3 regions of the Streptomyces sp. NPDC008238 genome follow, and region 3 is predicted to be linked to each of the others. Evidence: riboswitches for the same ligand, from Rfam matches in the RefSeq annotation. Region 3 holds a riboswitch; each other region holds the start of a gene.

Region 1 (9,368 bases), on a different contig from region 3:
TACCGGACGAAGCACAGTCCGCCCCACACCCCCCGCACCCACCGGCACCACCACGCCGCCCCTAGTTCACCTTCCGTTCATCCGGACTCCGTACGGTCGCCACCGCCACTGTCCGATCGAACGAATGCCTGGGTCAATGGAACACATCACGCTCCTGATCGGAATCGTGATCATTACCGCACTCGTGTTCGACTTCACGAACGGTTTCCACGACACCGCCAATGCGATGGCGACCACCATCTCCACTGGCGCACTCAAGCCCAAGACGGCGGTGGCCATGTCCGCCGTGCTCAACCTCGTCGGCGCCTTCCTCTCCGTCGAGGTGGCGAAGACGATCTCCGGCGGCATCCTCGACGAGAGCACGGGCATCAAGCCCGAGGTCATCTTCGCGGGGCTCGTCGGCGCGATCGTCTGGAACCTGCTGACCTGGCTGGCGGGCCTCCCCTCCAGCTCCTCCCACGCCCTCTTCGGCGGCCTCATCGGCGCCTCCGTCGCCTCGGCCGGATTCGGCTCGATCAACGGCGACGCGGTCGTCATGAAGGTCCTGATCCCGGCCGTCTGCGCCCCGGTGGTCGCCGGTGTCGCCGCGATGCTGGCGACCCGCCTGACCTACCGCATCGGCCGCAATACCGACCCGGCCGCCACCGCCAAGGGCTACCGGGCCGGGCAGATCGCCTCGGCCGGCCTCGTCTCGCTCGCCCACGGCACCAACGACGCGCAGAAGACCATGGGTGTCATCACCCTTGCCCTGATCGCCGGCAACGTCGTCGCCCCCGACTCCGACCCGCCGCTGTGGGTCATCGTCTCGGCCGGACTCGCCATCGCGCTCGGCACCTTCATCGGTGGGTGGCGGATCATCCGCACCATGGGCAAGGGCATCACCGACATCCAGCCGCCGCAGGGCTTCGCCGCCCAGACCGGCGCCGCCACCGTCATCCTGGCCTCCTCGCACCTCGGCTTCTCGCTCTCCACCACGCAGGTCTGCTCCGGCTCCGTCATGGGCGCCGGCGTCGGCCGCAAGGGCGGCGTCGTCCGCTGGAGCACCGCGGGACGGATGTTCGCCGCGTGGGGGCTCACCCTGCCGGCCGCGGGCCTGGTCGCCGCCGGCGCCGCGCTCCTGGCCGACCAGGGCGACTGGGGCGTCACGGCGGTCGCCGTCCTGGCGCTGGCCGCCTGCACCACGATCTGGATCGCCTCCCGCCGCAAGCCCGTCGACCACACCAACGTCAACGCCGCCCACGACGACCAGGAGCCGGGCGTCATCACGACGGCCATCGCCGCCGTGATCCCGCCGCCCGCGGGCCTGACCGCGACCGCCGCCGACACCGACCCCGCCAAGGCCTCCGCCTGACGGCGGCGCCGCACCGGCCCCGGAAGGAACCAGCACCATGCACATCGACTGGGCTGCCCTCGGCTCCGTCTTCGGCGTCAGCCTCGCCGTGACCGTCGGACTCGTCGGCCTGTTCACCCTCGGCATCGTCGGCCTGTCCAAGCAGGGCACGGCCGGCGGCGAGACGGGCACCTCCACCACGGGCGGCTCCACCGCCCTCGCCCGCACCGGCGCCTACCTGTGCTTCGCGCTCTGCGCGGCGGCGGTGGCGTACGGGATCCACCTGATCGTCGCCTGACCCGCACGTCACCGCGCACCGCGGTGTGAAGTTGACCTCAGCTCCCGGCTTTCCGGCCGTGAGCTGGGGTTTCTTCTTTTCCACAGGCAGTGGCGGTGAGTTGACGGGCCGGAGCGGCCCGTGGTGGTATCGGAACCGCCAAACGGCGGCAGGAGAGGAAGTCCGGTGCGAATCCGGCGCGGTCCCGCCACTGTCACCGGGGAGCGGACCCCCGCCCATGGCCACGGCCCGAGGAAGGGCTGGAAGGCCGGGGGTGCCGCCGATCCGGGAGCCAGGAGACTCTCGTCGCCGGTCACGTCGAACCAGGGCGCGGACCCTGAGTGAGGACTCCTGCGATGCGCGGCTCCGGCCGTTCACCCGACACCGGCGCCGCGGCGCCGTGCGTGTTCGCCGCCGGTGCGGCCCTCGGCTGGCTCGCCGACCTCGGTTTCGCCGACCCGCGGCGCGGTCACCCCGTGGCGGTGTTCGGGAGTGCCGCCGCCCGCCTGGAGCGGGCGTTGTGGCGCGACCACCGCGGCCGCGGCGCCCTCCACACCGTCCTGTGCGCCGGCGGCGCCGTGGCGACCGCGACGGGGTTGCAGCGTGCGGTGCGCCGTTCCGGCCCCGCGTCCGTCGCCCTGACGGCGGCGGCGACCTGGGCCGTGCTCGGCGGGACCTCCCTGGTCCGGGAGGCGCGGGCCATCGGCGCCGCCCTGTCCGCCGGCGACACGGAGGCGGCACGCGAGCGGCTGCCCCATCTGTGCGGCCGCGACCCCCAGGCGCTGGACGAGGCGCAGTTGGCGCGGGCGGTCGTGGAGTCCGTCGCGGAGAACACCTCGGACGCCGTCGTCGGCGCGCTGGTGTGGGGCGCGCTGGGCGGCGTGCCCGGGCTGGTGGGCTTCCGGGCGGTGAACACCCTCGACGCGATGGTGGGTCACAAGTCGCCGCGTCACCGGAGGTTCGGCTGGGCCGCGGCCCGGCTGGACGACGTGGCCGGCTACCCCGGCGCCCGGCTGACCGCCGCGCTCGCGGTGCTCGCCGGGCCCGATCCCCGGGGGGCGTGGCGTACCTGGCGCAGGGACGGCTCCCGGCACCCCAGCCCGAACGCGGGGCCCGTGGAGGCGTCGTTCGCGGGGGCGTTGGGCGTACGCCTCGGGGGGACGCTTGCCTATGGCGGGCGGGTGGAGCACCGGCCCGTGCTCGGGGCGGGGAACCGGCCGGTGGAGGCAGGGGACATCGAACGGGCGGCACGCCTGTCGCGGCGGGTCGGCGCGCTGGCGCTGGCGGTCGCGGTGGGCGGACGCCTGGCGTGGGGCGCGGTCGCCCGGAGTCGGAGGAGGCACGCATGAGGGGCGGGGGCCTGCTGGTCGCGGGGACCACGTCGGACGCCGGCAAGAGCGTCGTCACGGCGGGGATCTGCCGGTGGCTGGCGCGGCAGGGCGTGTCCGTGGCGCCGTTCAAGGCGCAGAACATGTCACTGAACTCGTACGTCACCCGTGAGGGCGCCGAGATCGGCCGGGCCCAGGCGATGCAGGCGCAGGCGGCCCGCGTGGAGCCCACGGCCCTGATGAACCCGGTGCTGCTCAAGCCCGGCGGGGACCGGACGAGCCAGGTCGTCCTGCTGGGGCGCGCGGTGGGCGAGATGAGCGCGCGCGGCTACCACAACGGGAGCCGCGCGGAGCTGCTGCGGACCGTCACGGACTGCCTGGAGGAGCTGCGCGGCCGGTACGACGCGGTGATCTGCGAGGGCGCCGGCAGCCCGGCCGAGATCAACCTGCGGCGGGGCGACATCGTCAACATGGGCCTGGCGCGGGCCGCCCGGCTCCCGGTGGTCGTGGTCGGCGACATCGACCGGGGCGGGGTGTTCGCCTCGTTCTTCGGGACGACGGCGCTGCTCGCCCCCGAGGACCAGGAGCTGGTCTGCGGCTACCTGGTGAACAAGTTCCGCGGCGACGTGTCGCTGCTGGAGCCGGGGCTCGAGATGCTGCGCGGGCTGACCGGGCGCCCCTTCTACGGGGTGCTGCCCTTCCGGCACGGCCTCGGCATCGACGAGGAGGACGGGCTGCGGATGTCGCTGCGCGGCACCGTCCGGGAGCCGGCCACGGCGCCGCCGCACGGCGAGGACGTCCTGCGGGTCGCCGTGGCGGCGGTCCCGCTGATGTCGAACTTCACCGACGTGGACGCGCTCGCCGCCGAGCCCGGCGTCGTCGTCCGCTTCGTCGACCGGCCGGAGGAGCTCGCCGACGCCGACCTCGTGGTGCTGCCCGGCACCCGCGGCACCGTCAAGGCCCTCCAGTGGCTGCGGCAGCGGGGCCTGGCCGACGCGGTCGTCCGCAGGGCCGCGGAGGGCCGTCCGGTGCTGGGCGTCTGCGGCGGTTTCCAGATGCTCGCCGAGACGATCGAGGACGACGTCGAGTCGCGGGCGGGCACGGTCCCCGGGCTCGGGCTGCTGCCGGTGCGGGTCCGCTTCGCCGTGCGGAAGACCCTGGCCCGCCCCGCCGGCAAGGCGTACGGCGAGCCGGTCGAGGGGTACGAGATCCACCACGGCGTCGCCGACGTCCGCGGCGGCGACGAGCCCTTCCTGGACGGCTGCCGCAGCGGCGCCGTCTGGGGCACCCACTGGCACGGCTCGCTGGAGAGCGACGGCTTCCGCCGTGCCTTCCTGCGGCGCGTCGCCCGGGCGGCGGGGCGGCGTTTCGTCCCCGCCCCCGACACCGCCTTCGGCGCGCTCCGCGAGGAGCAACTGGAGCGGCTGGGCGATCTGGTCGAGGAGCACGCCGACACCGGCGCCCTGCTCCGCCTGATCGAGCAGGGGCCCCCTGCCGGCCTGCCCTTCGTGCCCCCGGGGGCACCGTGAACACCCCGTCGCGGCCCGCGCGCCGGGCCCTTCGCGACGACCGCCGCAACCGCAACGACCGCTCGACCCAGGAGGACGCGTGAGCACCCCTTATCCCTTCACGGCGATCGTCGGGATGGCGGACCTGCGGCTGGCGCTGCTGCTGAACGCGGTCAGCCCGGCGGTGGGCGGTGTGCTGGTCCGCGGCGAGAAGGGCACCGCCAAGTCGACGGCCGTACGGGCGCTGTCGGCCCTGCTGCCGCCCGTGGACGTCGTGCCCGGCTGCCGCTTCCGCTGCGACCCCGCGGCTCCCGACCCGGCGTGCCCGGACGGGCCGCACGGACCGGACGCCGGCGCGGAGAGCCGCCCGGCGCGCATGGTGGAGCTGCCGGTCGGCGCGTCCGAGGACCGGCTCGTCGGCGCCCTCGACATCGAACGGGCCCTGGCGGAGGGCGTGAAGGCCTTCGAGCCGGGTCTGCTGGCCGACGCGCACCGCGGCGTGCTCTACGTGGACGAGGTCAACCTGCTCCACGACCACCTGGTGGACATGCTGCTGGACGCGGCCGCCATGGGCGCCTCCTACGTCGAGCGGGAGGGCGTCTCGGTGCGCCACGCCGCGCGCTTCCTGCTCGTCGGCACGATGAACCCCGAGGAGGGCGAGCTGCGGCCGCAGTTGCTGGACCGCTTCGGCCTCACCGTGGAGGTCGCGGCGTCCCGGGACACCGACGAGCGGGTGGCGGTCGTCCGGCGGCGTCTGGCCTACGACGCGGACCCGGCGGGGTTCGCCGGCGCCTGGCAGGGCGAGGAGCGGGAGGTGCGGGAGCGGATCGCGGCGGCCCGCGCGCTGCTCCCGTCGGTGCGGCTCGGCGACGGGGCGCTCCGGCAGATCGCCGCGACCTGCGCGGCCTTCGAGGTGGACGGGATGCGCGCGGACATCGTCATGGCGCGCACGGCGACCGCGCTGGCGGCCTGGGCCGGGCGTGCCGAGGTGACCGACGCCGACGTACGGCAGGCCGCGCTGCTCGCGCTGCCGCACCGCCGCCGCCGCAACCCCTTCGACGCACCGGGCCTGGACGAGGACAAGCTCGACGAGACCCTGGAGCGCAACCGCGGCGAGGACGACGACCCCGACCCCGATCCGGATCCGGGCCCGGACGGCGGCCCCGGCGGGGGCCGTCCGCCGCAGGGTGACGACGGCGCCCCGGACACCGGGCCCGACATCGCGCCGCCCAGGGAGCCGGCCGAGTCGGAGCCGCGGGCGGCGGGCGCGGACGCCGTTCCGGGCGGCGGGGAGCGCGCCGCGGTGCCCGCGGCGGAGCCGTTCAAGGCCCGTGCCCTGATCGTGCCCGGCCTCGGCGAGGGCGCCGCCGGGCGCCGTTCCCGGGCCCGTACCGCGCACGGCAGGACGACCGGCGCCCGGCGCCCCCGCGGCACCCTGTCCAAGCTGCACCTGGCCGCCACCGTGCACGCGGCCGCCCCGCACCAGCGGGCGCGCGGGCGCGGCGGCCCCGGCCTGGTGATCCGCCGGGACGACCTGCGCGAGGCGGTACGGGAGGGCCGCGAGGGCAACCTGGTGCTCTTCGTCGTCGACGCCTCCGGGTCGATGGCCGCCCGGCAGCGCATGAGCGCGGTCAAGGGCGCGGTGCTGTCGCTGCTGCTCGACGCCTACCAGCGGCGCGACAAGGTCGGCCTGATCACCTTCCGCGGCGCGACGGCGGAACTGGCGCTGCCGCCGACCTCGTCGGTCGACGCGGGCGCGGCGCGCCTGGAGAAGCTGCCCACCGGCGGCCGCACCCCGCTCGCCGCGGGACTGCTGAAGGCGCACGACGTACTGCGCGTGGAGCGGCTGCGGGACGCCTCGCGCCGCCCGCTGCTGGTCGTGGTCACCGACGGGCGGGCGACCGGCGGGCCCGAGCCGGTGCGCACGGCCGCGCGCGCGGCACGGCTGCTGGCGGCCGGGGGCACCGCCTCGGTGGTCGTCGACTGCGAGTCCGGCCCGGTGCGGCTGGGGCTCGCGGGCGAGCTGGCACGCGAACTGCACGGCACCGCCGTGACGTTGGACGAGCTGCGCGCGGACAGCGTCGCGGCACTGGTACGGGATGTACGGAGGGCCGCGTAATGCCACAGGGACAGCCGAGCGTCGTGCCGCAGGACGGCCTCACGACGCGTCAACGCCGCAACCGGCCGCTGGTGATGGTGCACACCGGCACCGGCAAGGGGAAGTCCACCGCCGCCTTCGGGCTGGCGCTGCGGGCCTGGAACCAGGGCTGGCCGGTCGGGGTGTTCCAGTTCGTCAAGTCGGCGAAGTGGAAGGTCGGTGAGGAGCGGGCGCTGCGGGTGCTCGGCGCCTCCGGCGAGGGCGGCACCGTCGCCTGGCACAAGATGGGCGAGGGCTGGTCCTGGGTGCAGCGGGACATCTCCGAGAGCGAGGACGCGGCGCGCGAGGGCTGGGAGCAGGTCAAGCGGGACCTCGCCGCCGAGACCTACCGGCTGTACGTGCTCGACGAGTTCGCCTACCCCCTGCACTGGGGGTGGATCGACACCGCCGAGGTGGTCTCGGTGCTCCGCGACCGGCCCGGGACGCAGCACGTCGTCATCACCGGCCGCAACGCCCCGCAGCCGCTGCTGGACTTCGCGGACCTGGTCACCGAGATGGGCAAGGTCAAGCACCCGATGGACGCCGGCCAGAAGGGCCAGAAGGGCATCGAGTGGTAGCCAGACTCGTCGTCGCGGCCCCCGCCTCGGGGAGCGGCAAGACCACCGTCGCCACGGGGCTGATGGCCGCCTTCGCGGAGGCGGGGCTCGCGGTGTCCCCGCACAAGGTGGGGCCCGACTACATCGACCCCGGCTACCACGCCCTGGCCACCGGCCGTCCGGGCCGCAACCTGGACGCGTACATGTGCGGCCCGGAGCGGATCGCGCCGCTGTTCCTGCACGGGGCGCGCGGCGCCGATCTCGCGGTCGTCGAGGGCGTGATGGGGCTCTTCGACGGCGCCTCGGGGATGGGCGAGCTGGCGTCCACCGCGCACGTGGCGAAGCTGCTGCGGGCGCCGGTGGTGCTGGTGGTGGACGCCTCCTCGCAGTCCCGTTCGGTGGCCGCGCTGGTGCACGGCTTCGCCTCCTGGGACCCGGAGGTGCGGGTCGCCGGCGTCATCCTCAACAAGGTCGGCTCCGACCGCCACGAGGAGCTGCTGCGCGACGCCCTGGACGGCGCGGGCGTGCCCGTGCTGGGTGCGCTGCGACGTGACACGGCGGTCGGCACGCCCTCCCGGCACCTGGGTCTCGTCCCGGTCGCGGAGCGGCGCGCGGACGCCGTCGACGCCGTACGGGCGCTGGCCGCCCGGGTGCGGGCGGGCTGCGACCTGGACGCGCTGCTGGCGCTGGCGCGCAGCGCCCCGCCGCTCGCGGACGAGCCCTGGGACCCGCGGGCCGCGGCCGGCCCCGCGGAACCGGGCGCCGCACGGCCCAGGGTCGCCGTGGCGGGCGGCGCGGCGTTCACCTTCTCGTACGCGGAGCACGTGGAACTGCTGACTGCGGCGGGGGCGGAGGTCGTCACCTTCGACCCGCTGCGCGACGAACGGCTGCCGGACGGGGCGGCGGGGCTGGTCATCGGGGGCGGCTTCCCCGAGATGTACGCCCACGAACTGTCCGCCAACGAGCCGCTGCGCACGGCCGTAGCCGCCTTCTCCGGGCCCGTGACCGCGGAGTGCGCGGGCCTGCTCTACCTCGGGCGGGAACTGGACGGGCGGCCCATGTGCGGGGTGCTGGACACTACGGCCCGCATGTCGGACCGGCTCACGCTGGGCTACCGCGAGGCGGTCGCGATCGCCGACAACGCGCTGGCGGCCGCCGGGACCCGGGTGCGCGGCCACGAGTTCCACCGCACCGTCGTGGAACCCGCCGCCGGGGCCACGCCCGCGTGGGGCCTGGTCCGGCCGGAACGGCGCGCGGAAGGCTTCGTGCGGGGCGGCGTCCACGCCTCGTACCTGCACGTGCACTGGGCCGCCGAGCCGTCCCTGGCGCGGCGGTTCGTCGCCTCCTGCGCGGCCGGGGCGGGCGCGCCCTCGTGAGCGTCCCCGGGGGCGTCGGCGGCGTCGTCGTCGGCGTCGGGGCGGGACGCGGTGTGGCGGCGGCCGAAGTACTCGCGCTCGTACGGTCCGTGCTGGCCGAGGCCGGGGTGCCGGAGGCGTCCGTCAGGGCGCTGGCCACCGTCGCCGGCAAGGCCGGTGAGCCGGGCGTCGTCGAGGCGGCGGAGCGGCTGGGCGTGCCCTTGGTGACGTACGACGCGCGTACGCTGGCCGCGGTCGCCGTGCCCACCCCCTCGGGCGCCGCGCTGGCCGCGGTCGGCACGCCCTCCGTGGCGGAGGCCGCGGCGCTGACGGCGGCGCCCGGCGGCGAACTGCTGGTACGGAAGAGGAAGTCCGCCCCCGGGGACGGTGGTGCGGCGAGGGCGACCGCCGCGGTGGCGCGGCGGCGTACGCCCGGGCACGGCACGCACGACACGCACGGCACGACGGAGGAGACGGCACCGTGATCACCCCCCCGCCCGCGGACGTGCTGGAGCGGCGCGTCGACGCCGCGCTCGGTGGCGGCCGCCGTACACCGCTGGACCGGGCGGCGACCATGGTGCTGCTGGTCGGCGCCGGCTCCCCCGAGGCCGTGGACAACGCCGAAGTGGCCCGTACCGCACGGCTGCTGTGGGAGGGCCGGGGCTACGCGGGCGTGGAGACCGCCTTCCTGACGACGGCCGCGCCGGACGTCCCCGCGGGCCTGGAACGCTGCGCACGGCTCGGTGCCCGGCGGATCGTCGTGCTGACCTGCTTCCCCGCCGACGCCGCCCTGGAGGCGCGGGTCGGGCAGCAGACGGAGGGCTGGGCCGAGGCGCGCCCCGAGGTCGACGTACGGCACGCGCCGCCCGGCGACGG
Region 2 (9,368 bases), on a different contig from region 3:
CATCACCGCCGACGACCGGCTGGCCGGACTGCTGGACATGAAGGCCGGCGGCCGCGTGCTGCGCATCGAGCGCCTGCGCCTGGCGAACGGCGAGCCGATGGCCATCGAGACCACCCACCTGTCGGCCAAGCGCTTCCCCGCGCTGCGCCGCAGCCTGGCGAAGTACACCTCGCTGTACACCGCGCTCGCCGAGGTCTACGACGTCCGGCTCGCCGAGGCGGAGGAGACGATCGAGACCTCGCTCGCCACCCCGCGCGAGGCGGGCCTGCTGGGCACGGACGTCGGCCTGCCGATGCTGCTGCTGTCCCGGCACTCGATCGACACCGGCGGCGAGCCCGTGGAGTGGGTGCGCTCGGTCTACCGCGGCGACCGCTACAAGTTCGTGGCGCGCCTGCAACGACCGTGACACCGGTGCCGTTCCCGGGCCTTGTAGATCGTTTCCATACCGCAATGCGGGTGGGTAGTGACGTGCATCCCGTCCTGACTCTAGATTGCCTGCGCATTACACAGGAGTAAGAGATCAGGACGGAGCCGTAGCAATGTCCGAACCATCCGGAACCTCCGGCCGGCCACCGGTGGTCACCACCACCCGTGTGATCGCCGGTGTCTGCCTCGTCATCCCCTTCGTCGCCATGCTCTGGGTCGGCTCGTACGCGAAGCTGACCCCGGAGTTCATCGGCATCCCCTTCTTCTACTGGTACCAGATGCTGTGGGTGTTCCTGTCCTCCGGACTGACGTACGCCGCGTACGTCCTGGTCCGTCGTGAGGAGCGGGCACGGAAGGAGGTCGCGAAGTGAAGGACGGGGTCAACGGCGTCGCACTCGCCGTCTTCATCTTCTTCTTCCTGGTCGTCACGGTCCTGGGCTTCCTCGCCGCGCGCTGGCGCCGGGCGGAGAACGCGCTGCACCTGGACGAGTGGGGCCTGGGCGGCCGCAGCTTCGGCGGCTGGATCACCTGGTTCCTGCTGGGCGGTGACCTGTACACGGCCTACACCTTCGTGGCGGTGCCGGCGGCGGTCTACGCGGCGGGCGCGTCCGGCTTCTTCGCCGTCCCGTACACGATCCTGGTCTACCCGCTGATCTTCACCTTCCTGCCGCGGCTGTGGTCGGTGTCGCACAAGCACGGCTACGTCACCACCTCCGACTTCGTGCGCGGGCGCTTCGGCTCCAAGGGCCTGTCGCTGGCGGTCGCGGTCACCGGCATCCTCGCCACGATGCCGTACATCGCGCTGCAGCTGGTCGGGATCCAGGCCGTCCTGGACGTGATGGGCGTGGGCGGCGGCGAGTCGTCCAACTGGTTCATCAAGGACCTGCCGCTGCTGATCGCCTTCGGTGTGCTGGCGGCCTACACCTACTCCTCCGGCCTGCGGGCGCCGGCGCTGATCGCGTTCGTCAAGGACACGCTGATCTACATCGTCATCGCGGTGGCGATCATCTACATCCCGATCAAGCTGGGCGGCTTCGACGACATCTTCGCCAAGGCCGGCGACGCCTACTCCCAGGTCAACCCCGCCACCGGCAAGCCGCGCGGATCCCTGGCCCCGGGCGACACCGCCCAGTGGGCGTACGGCACGCTGGCGCTGGGCTCGGCGCTCGCGCTGTTCATGTACCCGCACTCCATCACGGCCGTGCTCTCCAGCCGCAGCCGCGACGTCATCCGCCGCAACACCACCGTGCTGCCGCTGTACTCGCTGATGCTCGGCCTGCTGGCGATGCTCGGCTTCATGGCGCTGGCCAGCGGTGTCGGCGCCGGGGTCAAGGGCTACAACGGCCAGCTGGCGATCCCGCAGCTGTTCGAGAACATGTTCCCGTCCTGGTTCGCGGGCGTGGCCTTCGCCGCGATCGGCATCGGCGCGCTGGTGCCGGCGGCGATCATGTCGATCGCCGCGGCCAACCTCTTCACCCGCAACATCTACAAGGACTTCCTCAAACCCGACGCCACCCCGGCGCAGGAGACCCAGGTCTCCAAGGTGGTCTCACTGCTGGTCAAGGTCGGCGCCCTGGTCTTCGTCCTCACCATGGACAAGACGGTCGCGATCAACTTCCAGCTGCTGGGCGGCATCTGGATCCTGCAGACCTTCCCGGCCCTGGTCGGCGGCCTGTTCACCCGCTGGTTCCACCGCTGGGCGCTGCTGGCGGGCTGGGCGGTCGGCATGGTCTACGGCACCTGGGTGGCGTACGGCGTGGCCAGCCCGGCCCAGAAGCACTTCGGCGGCTCCTCCGACACCATCCCGGTCATCGGCCAGATCGGCTACATCGGCCTGACCGCCTTCGTGCTCAACGTCGTGGTGACCGTCGTCCTCACCTTCGTCCTGCGGGCCCTCAAGGCCCCCGAGGGCGTCGACGAGACCAGCCAGGCCGACTTCACGGCCGACGCCGGCGACCCGGGCGTGCAGAAGGACCTGCCGGTGGGCGCCGGTCACTGACCGCCGCACCGGCCACGAGCACGGGCCGCCGCCCTGGGACGGGGTGGCGGCCCGTCGTCATGCGGTACGGGCGGCCGGCACCGGGCAGCGGAAGGTGCGCCGGTACGCCTGGGGGGTGGTGCCCACCCAGCGGGCGAAGTGGTGGCGCAGGGTGGCCGCGTTGCCGAACCCGGCGCGCGCGGCGACGGCGTCCACCGTCTCGTCGGTGCCCTCCAGCAACTCCCGGGCCAGCAGGACGCGCTGGCCCAGCAGCCAGCGGTAGGGCGTCGTACCGGTCTCCTGCTGGAAGCGGCGGGCGAAGGTGCGCGGCGACATGTGCGCCCGGGCGGCCAGTTCGTCGACGGTGACCACGCGGTCCAGGTGCCGTTCCATCCACGCCAGGACCTCGCCCACGGTGTCGCAGCGGGTGCGCGGCAGCGGGCGGTCGACGTACTGGGTCTGGCCGCCCTCCCGGTGCGGCGGCACCACCATGCGCCGGGCGATGGCGTTGGCCACGTCGCTGCCCTGCTCCTTGCGCACCAGGTGCAGGCAGGCGTCGATCCCGGCGGCGGTGCCGGCCGAGGTGATCACCGGGTCCTCGTCCACGTAGAGCACGTCGGGCTCGACCCGCACCCGGGGGTAGCGCCGCGCCAGTTCCTCCGCGTGCTTCCAGTGGACGGCGCAGCGGCGGCCGTCCAGCAGGCCGGCGGCGGCCAGCGCGAAGACCCCCGAGCAGACGCTGAGCACCCGCGCCCCGCGTCCGACGGCACGGTTCAGCGCGTCCAGCAGCTCCGGCGGGTACTGCCGGTCCACATAGGAGTCGCCGGCCGGCACCGCGACCAGGTCGGCCTCCTCCAGCCGTTCCAGTCCGTGCCGGGTGCCGACGGTGAACCCGGCGGGTGTCGTCAGCGTCGGGCTCTCCGCGGAGGCCACGGCGAAGTCGTAGGCCGGCAGACCGTCGTCCGACCGGTCGATTCCGAACACCTCGCAGACGACCCCGAGTTCGAAGGGATGGACTCCGTCGAGCAGGACCACGGCCACGTTCTGCAGCATGCCTCCAGGATGGCAGACCGGCCGCCGGGGCGTGGCAGGATTTCGCGGTAGCACGTCAGTCCTGCCACTCCCGGCGGGACCGCGCGAGGAGGAGAGTCGAGGGCATGGAAACCTTCCTCGCCACCGTCACCGCACTGGTCTTCTTCCTGGCCCTGGCCCTCGCGGCCCTGACCGGACACGTCCACGACTCCCGCGACGGCCACGACTGGCACCGGTGAACCCGTCGCTCTGTAACCACGCCGACACAACATCTGGTGGTGTCACCAGCGGGCGCCACTAGATGTATGCTCAACTCCGCTGTCGCCGCAGGGGAAGCCGGTGGGAATCCGGGACTGCCCCGCAACGGTGTGCGGGCGCCCCAGGGCATACCCGCGAGTCCGAGTACCTGCCGACGGCACCGTCCGGCGCGCCGTCCGGACGGTGAAGTGTCCGGGCCTCGCGGGTTGGGCCGGCGGACGCGCCGCGGCATGCCCTGGCCTGCCCCGCGTGCGCCCCGTCGCTCCTCCGCGTCGCCGCCGTACGAGGGAGAGAGCACACGTGACCATCGCGCCCGCCGCACCCGCCACCGCATCGGACCCTGCCTCAACCGGGGCCGAACTGCTGCGCACCCTGACGGAACTGACCGCAGACCTCCCCGACACCGACCCCGGCCGGGTCGCCGCCGCCGCGCTGCGCGGCCGCAGCGCCGCCGCGGACGAGGCGGAACTGCGGGCGCTGGCCACCGAGGCCGCCGCCGGACTGATCGCGGAGGACCCGCAGTACTCGCGGCTCGCCGCCCGTCTGCTCACCCTCGCCATCGCCGACGAGGCGGCGGGCGAGGGCGCGGTCTCCTTCTCCGCGTCCATCGCCGTGGGCCACCGCGAGGGCCTGATCGCCGACGGCACCGCCGCCTTCGTCGCCGAGCACGCCGGCCGGCTGGACGCCCTGGTCGACACCGCGCTCGCCGACGGCGCCGACGACCGTTTCGGCTACTTCGGCCTGCGCACCCTGCACAGCCGCTACCTGCTGCGCCACCCGATCTCCCGCCAGGTCGTCGAGACCCCGCAGCACTTCATGCTCCGCGTCGCCTGCGGCCTGGCCGAGGACGGCACCAGCCGGTCGGTGGACGAGGTCGCGGCGCTCTACGGACTGATGAGCCGGCTGGACTACCTGCCCAGCTCCCCCACGCTCTTCAACTCCGGCACCCGGCACCCGCAGATGTCCTCCTGCTACCTGCTGGACTCCCCGCTGGACGAGCTGGACTCCATCTACGACCGCTACCACCAGGTGGCCCGGCTGTCCAAGCACGCCGGCGGCATCGGCCTGTCCTACTCCCGCATCCGCTCCCGCGGCTCGCTGATCCGCGGCACCAACGGGCACTCCAACGGCATCGTCCCGTTCCTGCGCACCCTCGACGCCTCCGTCGCCGCCGTGAACCAGGGCGGCCGCCGCAAGGGCGCGGCCTGCGTCTACCTGGAGACCTGGCACGCGGACATCGAGGAGTTCCTGGAGCTGCGCGACAACACCGGTGAGGAGGCGCGCCGCACCCACAACCTGAACCTGGCGCACTGGATCCCGGACGAGTTCATGCGCCGCGTCGACACCGACGGCACCTGGTCGCTGTTCTCCCCCGCCGACGTGCCCGAGCTGGCCGACCTGTGGGGCGAGGAGTTCGACGCCGCCTACCGCAAGGCCGAGGCCGCGGGCCTGGCCCGCAAAACCCTCCCGGCGCGGGAGCTGTACGGCCGCATGATGCGCACCCTCGCGCAGACCGGCAACGGCTGGATGACCTTCAAGGACGCCTCCAACCGCACCGCCAACCAGACCGCCGAGCCCGGCCGCGTCATCCACTCCTCCAACCTCTGCACGGAGATCCTGGAGGTCACGAACGACGGCGAGACCGCGGTCTGCAACCTCGGTTCGGTCAACCTCGGTGCGTTCGTGGGTGAGGACGGCTCGATCGACTGGGAGCGGCTGGACGCCACCGTCCGCACCGCCGTGACCTTCCTCGACCGCGTCGTGGACATCAACTTCTACCCGACCCGCGAGGCCGCCGCCTCCAACGAGCGCTGGCGCCCGGTGGGCCTGGGCGCGATGGGCCTGCAGGACGTCTTCTTCAAGCTGCGGCTGCCCTTCGACTCCGCCGAGGCCAAGGCGCTCTCCACCAGGATCGCCGAGCGCATCATGCTCGCCGCCTACGAGGCCTCCTGCGACCTGGCCGAGCGCCACGGCCCGCACCCGGCCTGGTCGCAGACTCGCGCCGCCCGCGGGGTGCTGCACCCGGACCACTACGACACCGCGGAGAACTGGCCGGAGCGCTGGGAGGCGCTGCGCGCCCGCGTCGCCGCCACCGGCATGCGCAACTCGCTGCTGCTGGCCATCGCCCCGACCGCCACGATCGCCTCGATCGCCGGCGTGTACGAGTGCATCGAGCCGCAGGTCTCCAACCTCTTCAAGCGCGAGACGCTCAGCGGTGAGTTCCTCCAGGTCAACTCCTACCTGGTGGCCGACCTGAAGAAGCTCGGCGTCTGGGACGCGCAGACCCGCGACGCGCTGCGCGAGTCCAACGGCTCCGTCGAGGGCTTCAACTGGATCCCCGCGGACGTCCGCGAGCTGTACCGCACCGCCTGGGAGCTGCCGCAGCGCGCCCTGATCGACATGGCCGCGGCCCGTACGCCGTACCTCGACCAGAGCCAGTCGCTCAACCTCTTCATGGCCTCGCCCACCATCGGCAAGCTCAGCTCGATGTACGCGTACGCCTGGAAGCAGGGCCTGAAGACGACGTACTACCTGCGCTCCCGCCCGGCCACGCGCATCGCCCAGTCCGCCCGCGCGGCCGCCCCCATCCCCGTGCAGGCGACGACGCCCGACGCCGACGCGATCGCCTGCTCCCTTGAGAACCCCGAGTCCTGCGAGGCCTGCCAGTGATGAGCTCCACCAAGAACCTGCTCGACCCGGGCTTCGAACTGACCCTGCGTCCGATGCGCTACCCGGACTTCTACGAGCGCTACCGCGACGCCATCAAGAACACCTGGACCGTGGAGGAGGTCGACCTCCACTCCGACGTCGCCGACCTCGCCAAGCTGTCCGCCGGCGAGCAGCACATGATCGGCCGGCTGGTCGCCTTCTTCGCCACCGGCGACTCGATCGTGGCCAACAACCTCGTGCTGACGCTCTACAAGCACATCAACTCCCCCGAGGCGCGGCTGTACCTGTCGCGGCAGCTCTTCGAGGAGGCCGTGCACGTCCAGTTCTACCTGACACTGCTCGACACCTACCTGCCCGATCCCGAGGAGCGCACGGCCGCGTTCGCGGCCGTGGAGAACATCCCCTCCATCCGCGAGAAGGCGCAGTTCTGCTTCCGCTGGATGGACTCGGTGGAGTCCATCGACCGCCTGGAGAGCAAGGCGGACCGCCGCCGCTTCCTGCTCAACCTGATCTGCTTCGCGGCCTGCATCGAGGGCCTGTTCTTCTACGGCGCCTTCGCGTACGTGTACTGGTTCCGCTCACGCGGCCTGCTGCACGGGCTCGCCACCGGCACCAACTGGGTGTTCCGCGACGAGTCGATGCACATGGACTTCGCGTTCCACGTCGTCGACACCGTCCGCGCGGAGGAGCCCGACCTCTTCGACGAGGAGATGGTCAAGCAGGTCACCGCGATGCTGGAGGAGGCCGTCGAGGCCGAGCTCCAGTTCGCCCGCGACCTGTGCGGCGACGGCCTGCCCGGCATGAACACCGACTCCATGCGCGAGTACCTGCAGTGCGTCGCCGACCAGCGCCTGGTCCGCCTCGGCCTGCCGGCCCGCTACGGCTCGGAGAACCCGTTCTCCTTCATGGAGCTGCAGAACGTCCAGGAGCTGACCAACTTCTTCGAGCGCCGCGCCTCCGCGTACCAGGTGGCGGTCGAGGGCACGGTCTCCTTCGACGACGACTTCTGATCCGCGCGTCCCCGCACCGCGGGGGTGGGGCCCGGCCGCACCGGCCGGGCCCCACCCGCGGTCACTTCAGGGCGACCGCGTCGGCGGCCGAGGTCACCTGGGCCGTCGTGGTCGTGCCCGGGAAGAACCAGCGCCAACTGCCCGCCGCGGTGGCGGTCACCTTGGTGCTCAGGCCACCGGTGCTGCTCGTGGTGGCCGTCTTGACGGTGCTCCACTTCGTGGAACCCGCCTTCTTGAACTGCAGCTTGACGGGCTGCCCGGCGTAGCCCCAGTACTTCAGGCTCTGCCAGCTCGCCCGCGTGAGCTTGCCCTTGACGGTGAGCGTGCGCCCCTTGACGACCGGCTCGGGCCCGGCGTCGGTGGTGAGCACCGAGGCGCGCTTCACCTTGAACCTGGCGATGTCGTCGCTGATCCAGTAGTCGCCGTCGTTGGCCTTCACCGTGGCGCTGACCTCCCAGACGCCCGCGACCCGGTTGGCGTTCCAGCCCGGGTTGCCCGCGCCGTACGAACGAATCGTGTCCGGGTGGATCTTCATCGTCGCGGTGCACACCGACGTGGTGGCGGTCTTCTTCTCGCAGCGGGTTCCGGTCCAGTCGACCGGACCGTCCGCGTGGGCCCTGCTGAAGGCGGAGATGTCGGAGATCCGCTTGACCCCCGAGTTGTCCCTGATCGTCAGGGCGATCGGGAACTCGATGACCTTCTTCGTCCCGACGATCACATTGGTGCCGTGGTCCACCACCGTCTTGATGACACGGATGTCCCCCCGCCCCTCCGCGTGGGCGGCCGGCGCCGTCAGGACGACCATCGCCGCAGCGCCCGCCGCGGCGGCCGTCAGCGCTCTGTGTCGCATGTCCCTCCCCTGTTCGTCCCCGGCGCGATCACACCGGGGGACGAACAGGTTAACGGCAGGCGTCGATCAGTCGTTCGGGACCGTCTCGTACTTCGGGGTCGACTCCGCCATCTGCTTCAGCGCGTCCTTGCGGTCGCGCTTGGAGAGCCGGTCGATGTAGAGGTAGCCGTTGAGGTGGTCGGTCTCGTGCTGCAGGCAGCGGGCGAAGAAGCCCGTGCCCTCGACGACGATGTCGTTGCCGTGCAGGTCCTGGCCGCGGCAGACCGCGTAGTCGGGGCGCGGCAGTTCGGCGTACGCGCCCGGCACGGACAGGCAGCCCTCGTTGCCGTCGTCGAGGACGCGGCGCTCGGCGGGGAGGTCGTCGACGACGGGGTTGACCACGTGGCCGACGTGGCGGACGCCGTCGTCGTCCGGGCAGTCGTACACGAAGACCCGCAGGGGCACGCCGATCTGGTTGGCGGCGAGGCCGACGCCCTCGGCGGCGTGCTGGCTGGCGAACATGTCGTCGATCAGCGCGGCCAGCTCGTCGTCGAAGGACGTGACCGTCGTGCACGGGTGGTGCAGCACCGGGTTGCCGACGACCGTGACGGGGCGGGCCGTGCCGCGCTCGCGGTGGGCGGCCTCGCGCTCCTCCGCGTCCGTCACGTCGTCGGTGAATGCGGTCTGCTCGGTCTCCTGCTGGGACATGGTCCGTCGTACGCCTTCCTGGGGCCTTCGCCAAAGCTCAATGGCCCATCAAGGGTACGTGCCCGCGGAGGGGTCAGCAGACCTCTTCGAGATCGCGCCAGTCACGGGTGTCCGGGCTGTCGGCGACCCAGCTGTCCAGCAGGCCCCGCACCAGCCCGACGGGGGCCGCGATGCCGCACTCGCGCTCGGGCGCCCACAGGGCGCCGGGGGTGCGGTGGCTGAGGTGGCCGGGGTGGCCGGGTTCGCCCTGGTCGTGCGGGTCGCGCGAGGCGTCGGAGCCGTCGTCGGTCGGCATCCGGCTCTCGGAGCAGGTGCGGCACAGCAGACGTACGGAGGACGACCAGTCCTCGGCGGCGTAGCCGGCGTCGGCGGCGAGCTGCTCCAGGGCGTCGCGGTCCGACTCGGTCGCCGCCTCCAGCAGGACGAGCCAGGTCGGCACGGGCGAGGGCGCCCACAG
Region 3 (9,368 bases):
CACCTGGTGGCGCAGGCGCAGGACGTCGTGATGGGGCTGACCGTCACGGCGCGCAAGGGGTCGCAGGTGCAGGGGCCGGTGGCGAGCATGGCCCAGGTGCTGCCGCTGCGCATGCGCGTCACGGCGGGCATGAGCGTGCGTGACCTGGCGAGGGAGGCGTCCGCGCGGAGCCGGGGGGCGCGCGTCAGGTGGGGACGGTACTGTCCGCCGTCCTGACGAGGCGTTCCAAGTGACATCGGGGCAGCAGCAATCAGTTCGCTGTCCGGAGCCGTGCGAGGAGGTCCCTCACGAGGCTGCCGGCTTCTTCCACGAGGTAGAAATGGCCGCCTTCGAAGGACCGGAAGTCGAAACTCGCCCTCGTGATCGCCGACCACGCCATGACGGATTCGTGATCGAGGTCCTTTTCGCCGTTGCCGTAGTACGCGACCACGGGAACGTCGAGGCGGGAGTCCTCGTCGGGAATGCGCGCGTCGTAGCGTTCCAGCAGGCGGTAGTCCGCGCGGATCGCGGGCAGCACGAGTTCGAGCAACGCGGGGTCGCGGAACACCTCGGCCTGTGTGCCGCCCATCTCGGACAGGTCCGCGATCAGCTCCTCGTCGCCGGCGTCCGCCAGCCCAGGCCTCCTCCGCTCCTTCCCCGGGCCGCCGCGTCCCGACACGAACAGTGCGGTCACGGTCCGCCCGTGTTCCTCCCTCAGGCGAGTGGCGAGCTCATAGGCGACGGACGCCCCCATGCTGTGTCCGAAGAAGGCGACAGGGACGTCGAAAAGTTCACAGGACGCGCCGGCGAGGTCCGCGACCAGCTCGTCCATCGTCTCGGCCGGAGCGTCCAGGAAGCGGCTCTCGCGCGCCGGGTACTGGGCGGCGAGCAGCTCCACGCCTTCGGGTACGAGATCCTTCCACGGACGGAAGAAGTTGGCGGTTCCTCCCGCATGCGGGAAGCACACGAGTCGCAGCGTGGGGGCCGGAGCGGGCCTGATGGTCCGGAACCAGCGACTGGTCGCCGTAGGGGAGGTGCCGGCATTCTGTGGGTTCACGTGGATCCGTCCGATGGGGATCGCGGCGTCAGCGCCGCCTCGCCTTGTTGCGCCATCCGTCCGTGGACTTCGCCGGCCCGGTGACCCCGGGGATGCCAGGAGCGCCCGAATCGTGTGCGCGGCGCCAAAGGGCGGGGGGAGACGGACCCGGCGACGTACCTGCTCCGGAGCGTGCGGCTTGTCGGCCTGAGTTTATCGTCGGCCGTCGGCAGCGGCACACCGAGCACCACCGCCGGACGGGTCCGTCCGCCTGAGGCGGGGAGCCGACGGCACGGTCGCGCCCCCGGGTGGGGCGGAGCCTCCAGGCACCGCTCCCAGCCGACCGTCGAACGCTTCCGGCGGAGGCCCTTATGGCGGTCGGCCCGTCCGGGTTGTGGGTCTCGGAGAGCCGTCGCGCCGGGAAGCCGGAGGACGGCTCGTGCTGCTGCGTCGTGACACGCTCGGCCACCCCCTCGCGGGCGGCGTGCCCGTCGACGCGCGCGAAGGCGGTGGCGGCGTTGTCGACCGCGGTCCTCAGGTATGGGCTGTGCCCTGTTGGGCGGCGGGCAGTTCCTTGGGAGGTTGCACGAACAGGGCGAGGATGGCGACGGCGGCGGCCAGAAGGGCTCCGGCGACGGTGAACGCGATGCGGTAGCCGTACAGATAGCTCTCCAACCGCACGGAGGGCGTGGTGCTGGTACCGCGGGAGGCGAGATGGCCGGTGACTGCCGATAGATAGAGGGTGTTGAGCAGGGCCGGCCCCAGCGCGGCCCCGATCTGCTGACTGGTGTTCAGGGCCGCGCTGGCGACTCCGGCGTCCTGCGGGTCGACGGCAGCAAGCACGACGTTGGGGCCGGCCAGGAAGAACAGGCCCACCCCGATGCTGACCAGCAGTTGCGTGGGCAGGACTTCGCCCGTGTAGCCGGAGGCCCCGTCCAGGCGGGTCAGCCACAGCAGGCCCGTCGTGGCCAGGGCCGAGCCCGCGACCATGAGCGTTTTGGGGCCCCAGCGGGCGACCAGTGGTGCGCTGAGGGTGGTGGTGGCGATGATGCCGACGCTGAAGGGCAGGAACGCGAATCCGGCCTGCAGCGGGGTGTAGTGGAGATTGACCTGCAGGAAGTAGGTCATGAAGAGGTTCATGCCGAACATCCCGGCTCCGATGAGGAGGTTGCCCAGGAACACTCCTGCCCGGCTGCGCTCCGAGATCACTCGCAGCGGCAGCATCGGGAGCGCGGTGCGGCGCTCCACCATGACGAACGCCGTCAGCAGCACAAGAGCGGCCGCCAGCAGGAGGAGCGTCGGTGGCGCCGCCCAGCCACCGCCTTGCGCTGCTTCTGTGAACCCGAAGACGAGGGCGACCAGCCCTCCGGTCACGAGCGCAGCCCCGGGAATGTCCAGGTGACGTTCGCCCTCGGCGCGGCTCTCACGGACGGACGGTCGGGCCGCCATCACCATGGCGAGCGCGATGGGAACGTTGATGTACATGCACCAGCGCCAACCGGCGAACTCGGTCAGTACGCCGCCGAGCAGCAGCCCGACCGCACCACCGCCGCCCTGGAAGGCGCCGTAGATCCCGAAGGCTTTGGCCCGCTCCTTCGGGTCGGTGAAGGCGACGGTGATCAGGGACAGAGCCGCAGGTGCCAGGAGCGCGGCGAAGGCGCCCTGCATCGCGCGGGCGGCGAACAGGACGCCCGGCGTGGGGGCGAGGCCGCCGAGCATGGAGGCTGCGGCGAACCCCAGTAGGCCTGTGACGAGTATTCGCTTGCGTCCGGCCAGGTCGGCGATGCGGCCGCCCAGCAGCAAGAGACCGCCGAACGCAAGGGCGTACGAGGTGATCATCCATTGCCGGCCGGCATCGGTCATGGCCAGGTCGCGCTGCGCCCGGGGCAGGGCGATGTTCACGATCGATACGTCGAGTACGACCATCAGCGTGGCCACCGAGCACACGATCAGGGTCGTCCAACGGCGTGGATCAGCAGTCGCCTGGGACTGGTCCGTTCCCGCGGATGGGGCGGGCGTGGTCATCAGTGATCCTCCTGGAAACAGATCGACGAGGGGAGAGGAGCGGTGGGCAACCGCGTCGACCGGAGCCTGCGCTCCCGGCAGGAGAAGGGGCAAAGCCTCATGCCGGATCGGCAAGTTTTGAGGTGCACGGATGTGTCGGGGCCTCGGGTTCCGAGCGTCGGCACGGTCCCTTCCTCGGAAGCACGGGTGCGGCGACGGCCTGCGGACACGATGGCCGTCGATGGTGCCGTGTCCGGAACGCTCGACGGAACGAGGTGGACGGGCGTGGCCCCCACAGGCCCGGATGTGATCTTCAACCCCTCCGGTCCCGGAGCCTTGCAGGCCTCCCACCAGGGAATCTAGGGTGGTCGCGCCGTGGTGCTCGGGAAGACCGGTGACAGCTGACGCAAGCTCACTCCGGAGCGGCCCTCGCCACTGTGATCGGGTAGTTCCCGCCTCTTCCGCCATCGGCGGTGCCACTGGCCTCACCAAGGCCGGGAAGGCAGAGGCGGGCGCGCTTCGCCCGTAAGCCAGGAGACCGGCCGCGGCATCTCACGAAGTGATCCACGAGGTGCTGGAGCGTGACCGCATGACCCTGCCCACATCCGACCTGCCCGCATCCGGCCTGCCCGCGGCCTTCCGCTGGCGGCGCGAGGACACCGTCCGCACCGCCGGCCTGATGGCGGTGATCGTGGCGCTGCACGTCGTCGCCTTCGGGATCCTCTTCCTCCTCGTGGTGCCGAACCACTACGAGGTCGGTTCCAAGGCCTTCGGCCTGGGCCTCGGCGTCACCGCGTACACGCTGGGGATGCGGCACGCCTTCGACGCCGACCACATCGCCGCCATCGACAACACCACGCGCAAGCTCATGGCGGACGGCAAGCGGCCCGTCTCGGTGGGCTTCTGGTTCGCCCTCGGGCACTCGAGCGTCGTCGTGGCCATGGCGGCCCTCGTCGCCGCGGGCACGCAGCTCGCCGGCACCCTCGCCGACGAGGACTCCGGCACCCACCAGACGCTCGGGCTGGTCGGCACCACCGTCTCGGGGACCTTCCTCTACGCCATCGCCGCGCTCAACCTCGTCGCGCTGCTGGGCATCCTCCGGGTCTTCAGGAGCATGCGCCGGGGGTCCTTCGACGAGTCCGCACTCGAGGCGCACCTGGACTCGCGCGGCTTCATGAACAGGATCCTGGGCCGGCTGACGAAGGCGATCACGCGCCCGGGCCAGATGTACCCCCTGGGCTTCCTGTTCGGGCTGGGCTTCGACACGGCCACCGAGGTGGCGCTCATGGTCATGGCCGGCAGCGGGGCCGCGGCGGGACTGCCGTGGTACGCGATCCTCTGCCTGCCGCTGCTGTTCGCCGCCGGCATGAGCCTGTTCGACACGCTCGACGGGACCTTCATGAACTTCGCCTACCAGTGGGCGTTCTCCAACCCGGTCCGCAAGGTCTACTACAACCTCACGATCACCGGTCTGTCGATCGCCGTCGCCTTCCTCATCGGCACCATCGAGCTCGTCGGTGTCCTGCACGACAAGCTCGACATGACGGACGGCTTCACGGGCTGGGTGGCAGGACTCGACCTCGACAACGTCGGCTACGTGATCGTCGGCCTGTTCGTGGCCGTGTGGGCCGTCGCGATCGCCTACTGGCGCCTCGCCAGGGTGGAGGACCGCTGGGCGGCGCGAACGGCGAGCGGCGGCTGACGCCTTCCGGGACGGAGGGGCACCCGTCGCGCAGCCGGCACCGGGCGCATCGCCCACGATCCCAGCGAACGGTTCTCCCACGTCCGGCCAAGGGCTGGGTGCCGGCCATCGGTCCGTGGTGCGGCCTGCGCTACCTGCACGCAGAGCCGCAGCGACGGGGGCAAGACCCTTGGGGCCTGACGGGCAACCGAGCGCCCGCAAGGCCCCAAGGTGTGAGCGTCAGGGGGCCGGTTCAGCTTTCCGGCATCACGGGTGAGTCGATGTCCAGATCGGCGAGCGATTCCCCGTAATCGGCGAATCGCCGGGCGTCCCACAAGGGGGCGGGCACACCGGGTACGGGCTCGTCGCCCCTCATGAAGAGGGCCTCGGGGCCGCCGGGGGTGAACAGGAAGAGCATCTTGGCGTGACGGGTGCTCTTGTTCAGGAAACGGTGGCGGATACCGGGCGGGACGTACAGGAAGTCCCCCGATCGGGCGATGATCTTCTCGTCGCCGTTGAGGAACTCGAGTTCACCGTCGAGCAGGTAGAAGGCTTCGCTGTTGCGGTTGTGGACATGCGCCACCGGCCCCGCGCCGGGCGGTATGTCCGCCTCGACGAAGCCCAGGTGTCCGTCGGTGTTGTCGGTGTGGACCTTGACCGAGTAGACGTTGTCCGACACCCACTTGGTGATGCCTTCGCCTGCGGGCACGTGGATGGCTCCACGTTTCGTCCAGCGAGGGTCGTCGGTGTCCATCTGCAGCATGGGAAGACTCATCCAGGACTCCTCACAGTAGAAGCAGGCGCGGTCGACCCGGCGCCTGACAGTTGTCAGATTACCCGGGCCTGACAGCTGTCAGGCAAGCAGCCCCCTTTGCAGCGCGCTTCCCGGACCTCCCAGGTCAGGCCACTGCGCGACCGTCGGGCCTCTGTCGGCTTTCAGCAACGTGCGGCGGTAATGTTCGATGAGGCGCCGCCTCCCGTGGCCGCTCGAGCCCCGAAGTCCGTCGCGGTGGTGGCGCACCGCGGCGCAGGTGGCGTGACTTCCGGCCACCAGCTGGGATTCGGCCGCTCGGCCGATGAGACGTCAGAAGGATGGGTGAGGTGTCAGTGCCGGCAAACGGCGCGATGGACGACACGCGGGACGACCGCCGCCGGGCGAGATCGCCGCAGGTCGACCTCAGCGATGCCGAGATCCTCCAGCGTGGACTCGAGGCCTTCGCCGAATTGGGCTATTCGGGCGCGTCCGTGCGGGAACTGGCCAAGCGCCTCGGGGTCAACCACAACTTCATCAACGACCGCTTCGGTTCGAAGGAGAAATTCTGGCGCGCGGCGGTCGACCATGCCCTCAGGGCTCCCGTCCAACGGCTCAGCACCATCCTCGACGGTGACCTGGACGACGTCGACAAGTTCAAGTGCGTCGTACGGACCTTCCACTCCCTGGCGGCGAACATGCCCCATGCGAACCGCATAATCTCCGACGAATCCGTTTTCGAGACCGACCGCCTGAACTACCTGTACAGCGAGTACACCGGCCGATTCGTGGAGAAGCTCGAACCGCTCGCGCAGCGGCTCATCGCCTCGGGCCGGATGCCGGCCATGAGCATGGACGTCCTGTTCAGCGCGCTCACGGGGCCCGCAGTCGTCATGACCCAGAGGCAACTCGTACGCCGCATGTACGAGGAGGGGGAACCTCAGGCGGAGGAGTGGCGGCCGAAGACGGAATCCTTGAGCGAGGTGGTGATCCGAGGGCTGCTCGGCTCATAGGTCCCTGCTTCCGGCCTCAGGGCGGGACAGCCGGCTCACCAGGGCTCGAGGCCTCACGGGCTCTCTTCAGGACCGTCAGGAGGCACACCCGACGAGCAACTGCATCCGGAGCAGCTGCCTCCGGTCCGGCGCGCTGCGCCTGCAGAACCACGATGCCGTGGCGCGCGGATGAACGCCGGGAGCCGCCCGGGCGACCGCCGGGCGGTGTTGTCCCGCGGGCGTCACGGTTGGGCAACACCGCGCCGCCGGGACCCGCGACCCGGGCATGCGGAGCCGCACCATGGGTGTGTTCGGGCGGGATGACGAGGGGAAACGCGGGGGCAATGGAATTCACGGTCGAGCGGACGCTGAGACGGCGCGGCAGACGGTTCTTGGTCGGGGGGATCATCGTGACGGCGGTCGCCCTGGTGTGGCTGGCCGACCTGAAGTCGAACGGCAGGACGACGGCCGGCAGCGACAGCGCGATGGCCGCGTGGTTCGTCCTGTTCCTGTCGGTCGTGTCGGTCCTCCGGGGGTGGCGCGACCTGCGCAAGGCGAAACGGCCCTTCCAGTTGCGGGTCGACGGGTTCGGCATCACGCTGCACGACGCCGAGCTGGCCTGGGAGCAGATCGACACCGTCTCTCTCCGGCAGGTCCCCAACTCCGCGGAGAACGTCGACGAGCTCCCCGCGTCGCCCAAGTCGCTGCTGACCCTGTGGACCGCACCTGGCGTGACACTCCGCCGCAAGCCCGACCTGACCTTCGGCGACGACCGGACCCGCTACACCCTCGTGGACTGCACGGACCTGGACCAGAGCGTCTCCGAGCTGGCCGCCGCCCTCGCGGAGCACGCCGGAGCCCGCTTCGAGACCGCGCCGCGCTCCGTGCGGCCGCCGATCCCGGTGGCCGTGACGGGGCCCGAACGGAATGTGCCCGGTGGCGAGCAGGTCTTCGCCGACACTCGCCAGGCCGGCACCTGGGCCGTGGTGTGGGCTGCGGCGGCCGCCGTCCTCACGTACTCCTTCTGGGAGCTGATCAGCCGCCCCACCGAGGGCTTCGTGACCGTCATCACGCTCTGCTGCCTGGTCGGTGCCGTCGCCGGCTGGCCCCTCGCCGGCCGGTCCCTCTTCCGATGGCGCCGGCCCCTGCGGCTGCGGGTCGGCCCCGCCGGGATCGGCATGCGTGAATTCACCGAGGAGGAGCAGTACTTCACCTGGGCGCAGGTCGCGGCCGTCTCGGTCGGACCCCGGTCTCCGGGTAGCCGGGACACGCGGCCGTGGGTCGTGGTGTGGCCGTTGCCGGGCACGCCCACGACCCTCCCGCACAGCTATCTGCTGGACGGCCACCAGGCCTACGCCCTGGTCCGGCTGGACCGCCTGCCCGGCGGCGCGGAGGCGGTCGTCCCGGTCATCCGGGCGTACGCGGGAGAGCGCTACGCCGAAACGGCCTGAGGGCGGGAGTCTCCGGCCGTTCCTCGACGCGGACGCGGTGCCGAAGGCTTGTCGCCGGCGACGTGGCCGAGGGTGCAGGCCGCCCTCAAACGGGCGAACGAGATCCTCGGGCCCGCGACGCGCGCCGTCGCGGCCGGAACCCGACCGGGTGGAGGTTCACGGGCTGCGTGCCCCGGGCCGGAGAAGACGCGGGGCAGGTAGCGGCCGTACTGGTGGCGCAGGGCGACCAGCCGCGGGTCGTCTGCGTGGGCGAAGGCGGCGACCCGGCGGCCGCGCCCTGCGGGACGTTCGCCCGGACGGTCGCGCGGACGATCGAGGAGCCGACAGCGACGACCCGGTCCAGGTCGCCGGCGGCTTCGGCCTGGGGCGCGAGTCCGCAACGTCCGGCTCGGCTGCCGTCGGTCAGCCGCCGGTGACGGGACCTGGGTCGAGCACGGCAAGGCCCCCAGGACCCTGCCGTCCACCCTGCTGAACTCCGCCGGGCAGGAGGTCGACCGTGACCTGTGCGGCTACCCGGAGGTCTCCCGCTACGACGGCCACGGCGACCCGCACGACGCGCCCAGCTTCCGCTGCGTCGCCCCGTACCGGCACTGACCTCGATGTGACGGCCCGGGATGCCCCGGGCCCGGCACCGGCGACCGGTTCAGGCGGCGGCGCCACACCTCCCGTCGCTCCCGCACACCCGTGCCGCGCGCCGTGTGCCTGGGTCCCCCGACCGCGGGGACCCAGGTACACGACGTTCAACGGTGTCAGTCGGCCGGCATCACCCACACGTCGGCGATCGAGGGGTCGTAGTCGGCGCCGGTGTCCTGGAAGCGGAGCCGTACGGTGCCGTCGGCCGTGTCGGCGGAGGGATCGACCACGAACTGGTGGGTGATCGTGCCTAGGCCGCCCTCGGTCCGCCTCAGGTCGACGCTGTGCACCGCCTTGCCGTCGGCCTGGACGTCGTAGGTCTTGCGCCGGGGGCCGTCGAAGGTCTCGACGACGCGGACCACGAAGCGGCCGGTGGTGGGTACGGCGGCGTCGAACTCGAACCAGCCGCCCGGGTAGGAGGAGTGGGTGTACCGCCGGGTCAGCCCGGCCTCGGTGTTCGTCCCCGAGTGCTCCGACGCCGTGAGCCGGTGGGCGGACTCCGACGTCCCGTCACCGAGGTCGACGTGGTCGCCCGACTGCGCGGGCGGGGTGGGCAGGGAGACCGTGATCGTGCCGGTGGCCTGCTCCGCCGCCGTCGAGCCGGTCGCCGCGGTGACCGCGGCCGGGCCCTCGACGACGGTGAGGGGCACCGTCACCGCGGTGTCGACCGTCGTCTCCTGCCCCGGGGCCAGCTGGTAGCCGACCGGGTCCGGCGTCGGCCAGCCGTCGGGGAGGCCGAGCGTGAGCTTGCCGGACTGCGCGACGTCGGTGCGGTTGGTCAGCACGGTGCGGACGGTGGTCCGCTCGCCCGGGCCGGCCGGGTCGGGCGTGGTGGACACCC

Evidence for each region. Region 3 has a riboswitch for cobalamin ahead of nicT (Nickel transporter NicT). Riboswitches for the same ligand answer to the same signal wherever they lie in the genome.
Region 1: linked by a shared signal. The riboswitch ahead of ACFZAU_RS17285 (cobalamin biosynthesis protein) and the one ahead of nicT (Nickel transporter NicT) in region 3 are both predicted to bind cobalamin.
Region 2: linked by a shared signal. The riboswitch ahead of ACFZAU_RS05550 (ribonucleoside-diphosphate reductase subunit alpha) and the one ahead of nicT (Nickel transporter NicT) in region 3 are both predicted to bind cobalamin.

The regions. Positions count from the first base shown of each region.
Region 1 is NZ_JBIBGK010000006.1:308,653-318,020, reverse strand. Features, by position in the region: gene ACFZAU_RS17295 (inorganic phosphate transporter) at 137-1,351, shown strand; gene ACFZAU_RS17290 (hypothetical protein) at 1,389-1,628, shown strand; cobalamin riboswitch at 1,784-1,909, shown strand; gene ACFZAU_RS17285 (cobalamin biosynthesis protein) at 1,964-2,956, shown strand; gene ACFZAU_RS17280 (cobyric acid synthase) at 2,953-4,464, shown strand; gene ACFZAU_RS17275 (putative cobaltochelatase) at 4,544-6,562, shown strand; gene cobO (cob(I)yrinic acid a,c-diamide adenosyltransferase) at 6,562-7,158, shown strand; gene ACFZAU_RS17265 (cobyrinic acid a,c-diamide synthase CobB) at 7,152-8,513, shown strand; gene ACFZAU_RS17260 (cobalamin biosynthesis protein) at 8,510-8,977, shown strand; partial or broken gene ACFZAU_RS17255 (CbiX/SirB N-terminal domain-containing protein) at 9,067-9,300, shown strand.
Region 2 is NZ_JBIBGK010000002.1:157,702-167,069, forward strand. Features, by position in the region: gene ACFZAU_RS05530 (GntR family transcriptional regulator) at 1-406, shown strand, start outside; gene ACFZAU_RS05535 (DUF3311 domain-containing protein) at 540-797, shown strand; gene mctP (monocarboxylate uptake permease MctP) at 794-2,425, shown strand; gene ACFZAU_RS05545 (GlxA family transcriptional regulator) at 2,483-3,457, opposite strand; cobalamin riboswitch at 3,705-3,864, shown strand; gene ACFZAU_RS05550 (ribonucleoside-diphosphate reductase subunit alpha) at 3,995-6,364, shown strand; gene ACFZAU_RS05555 (ribonucleotide-diphosphate reductase subunit beta) at 6,364-7,374, shown strand; gene ACFZAU_RS05560 (hypothetical protein) at 7,436-8,224, opposite strand; gene def (peptide deformylase) at 8,291-8,911, opposite strand; gene ACFZAU_RS05570 (tetratricopeptide repeat protein) at 8,985-9,368, opposite strand, start outside.
Region 3 is NZ_JBIBGK010000013.1:149,918-159,285, reverse strand. Features, by position in the region: gene ACFZAU_RS25035 (hypothetical protein) at 1-216, shown strand, start outside; gene ACFZAU_RS25030 (thioesterase II family protein) at 251-1,036, opposite strand; gene ACFZAU_RS25025 (MFS transporter) at 1,550-3,040, opposite strand; cobalamin riboswitch at 3,379-3,580, shown strand; gene nicT (Nickel transporter NicT) at 3,609-4,721, shown strand; gene ACFZAU_RS25015 (cupin domain-containing protein) at 4,954-5,463, opposite strand; gene ACFZAU_RS25010 (TetR/AcrR family transcriptional regulator) at 5,802-6,464, shown strand; gene ACFZAU_RS25005 (hypothetical protein) at 6,854-7,894, shown strand; gene ACFZAU_RS25000 (family 78 glycoside hydrolase catalytic domain) at 8,644-9,368, opposite strand, start outside.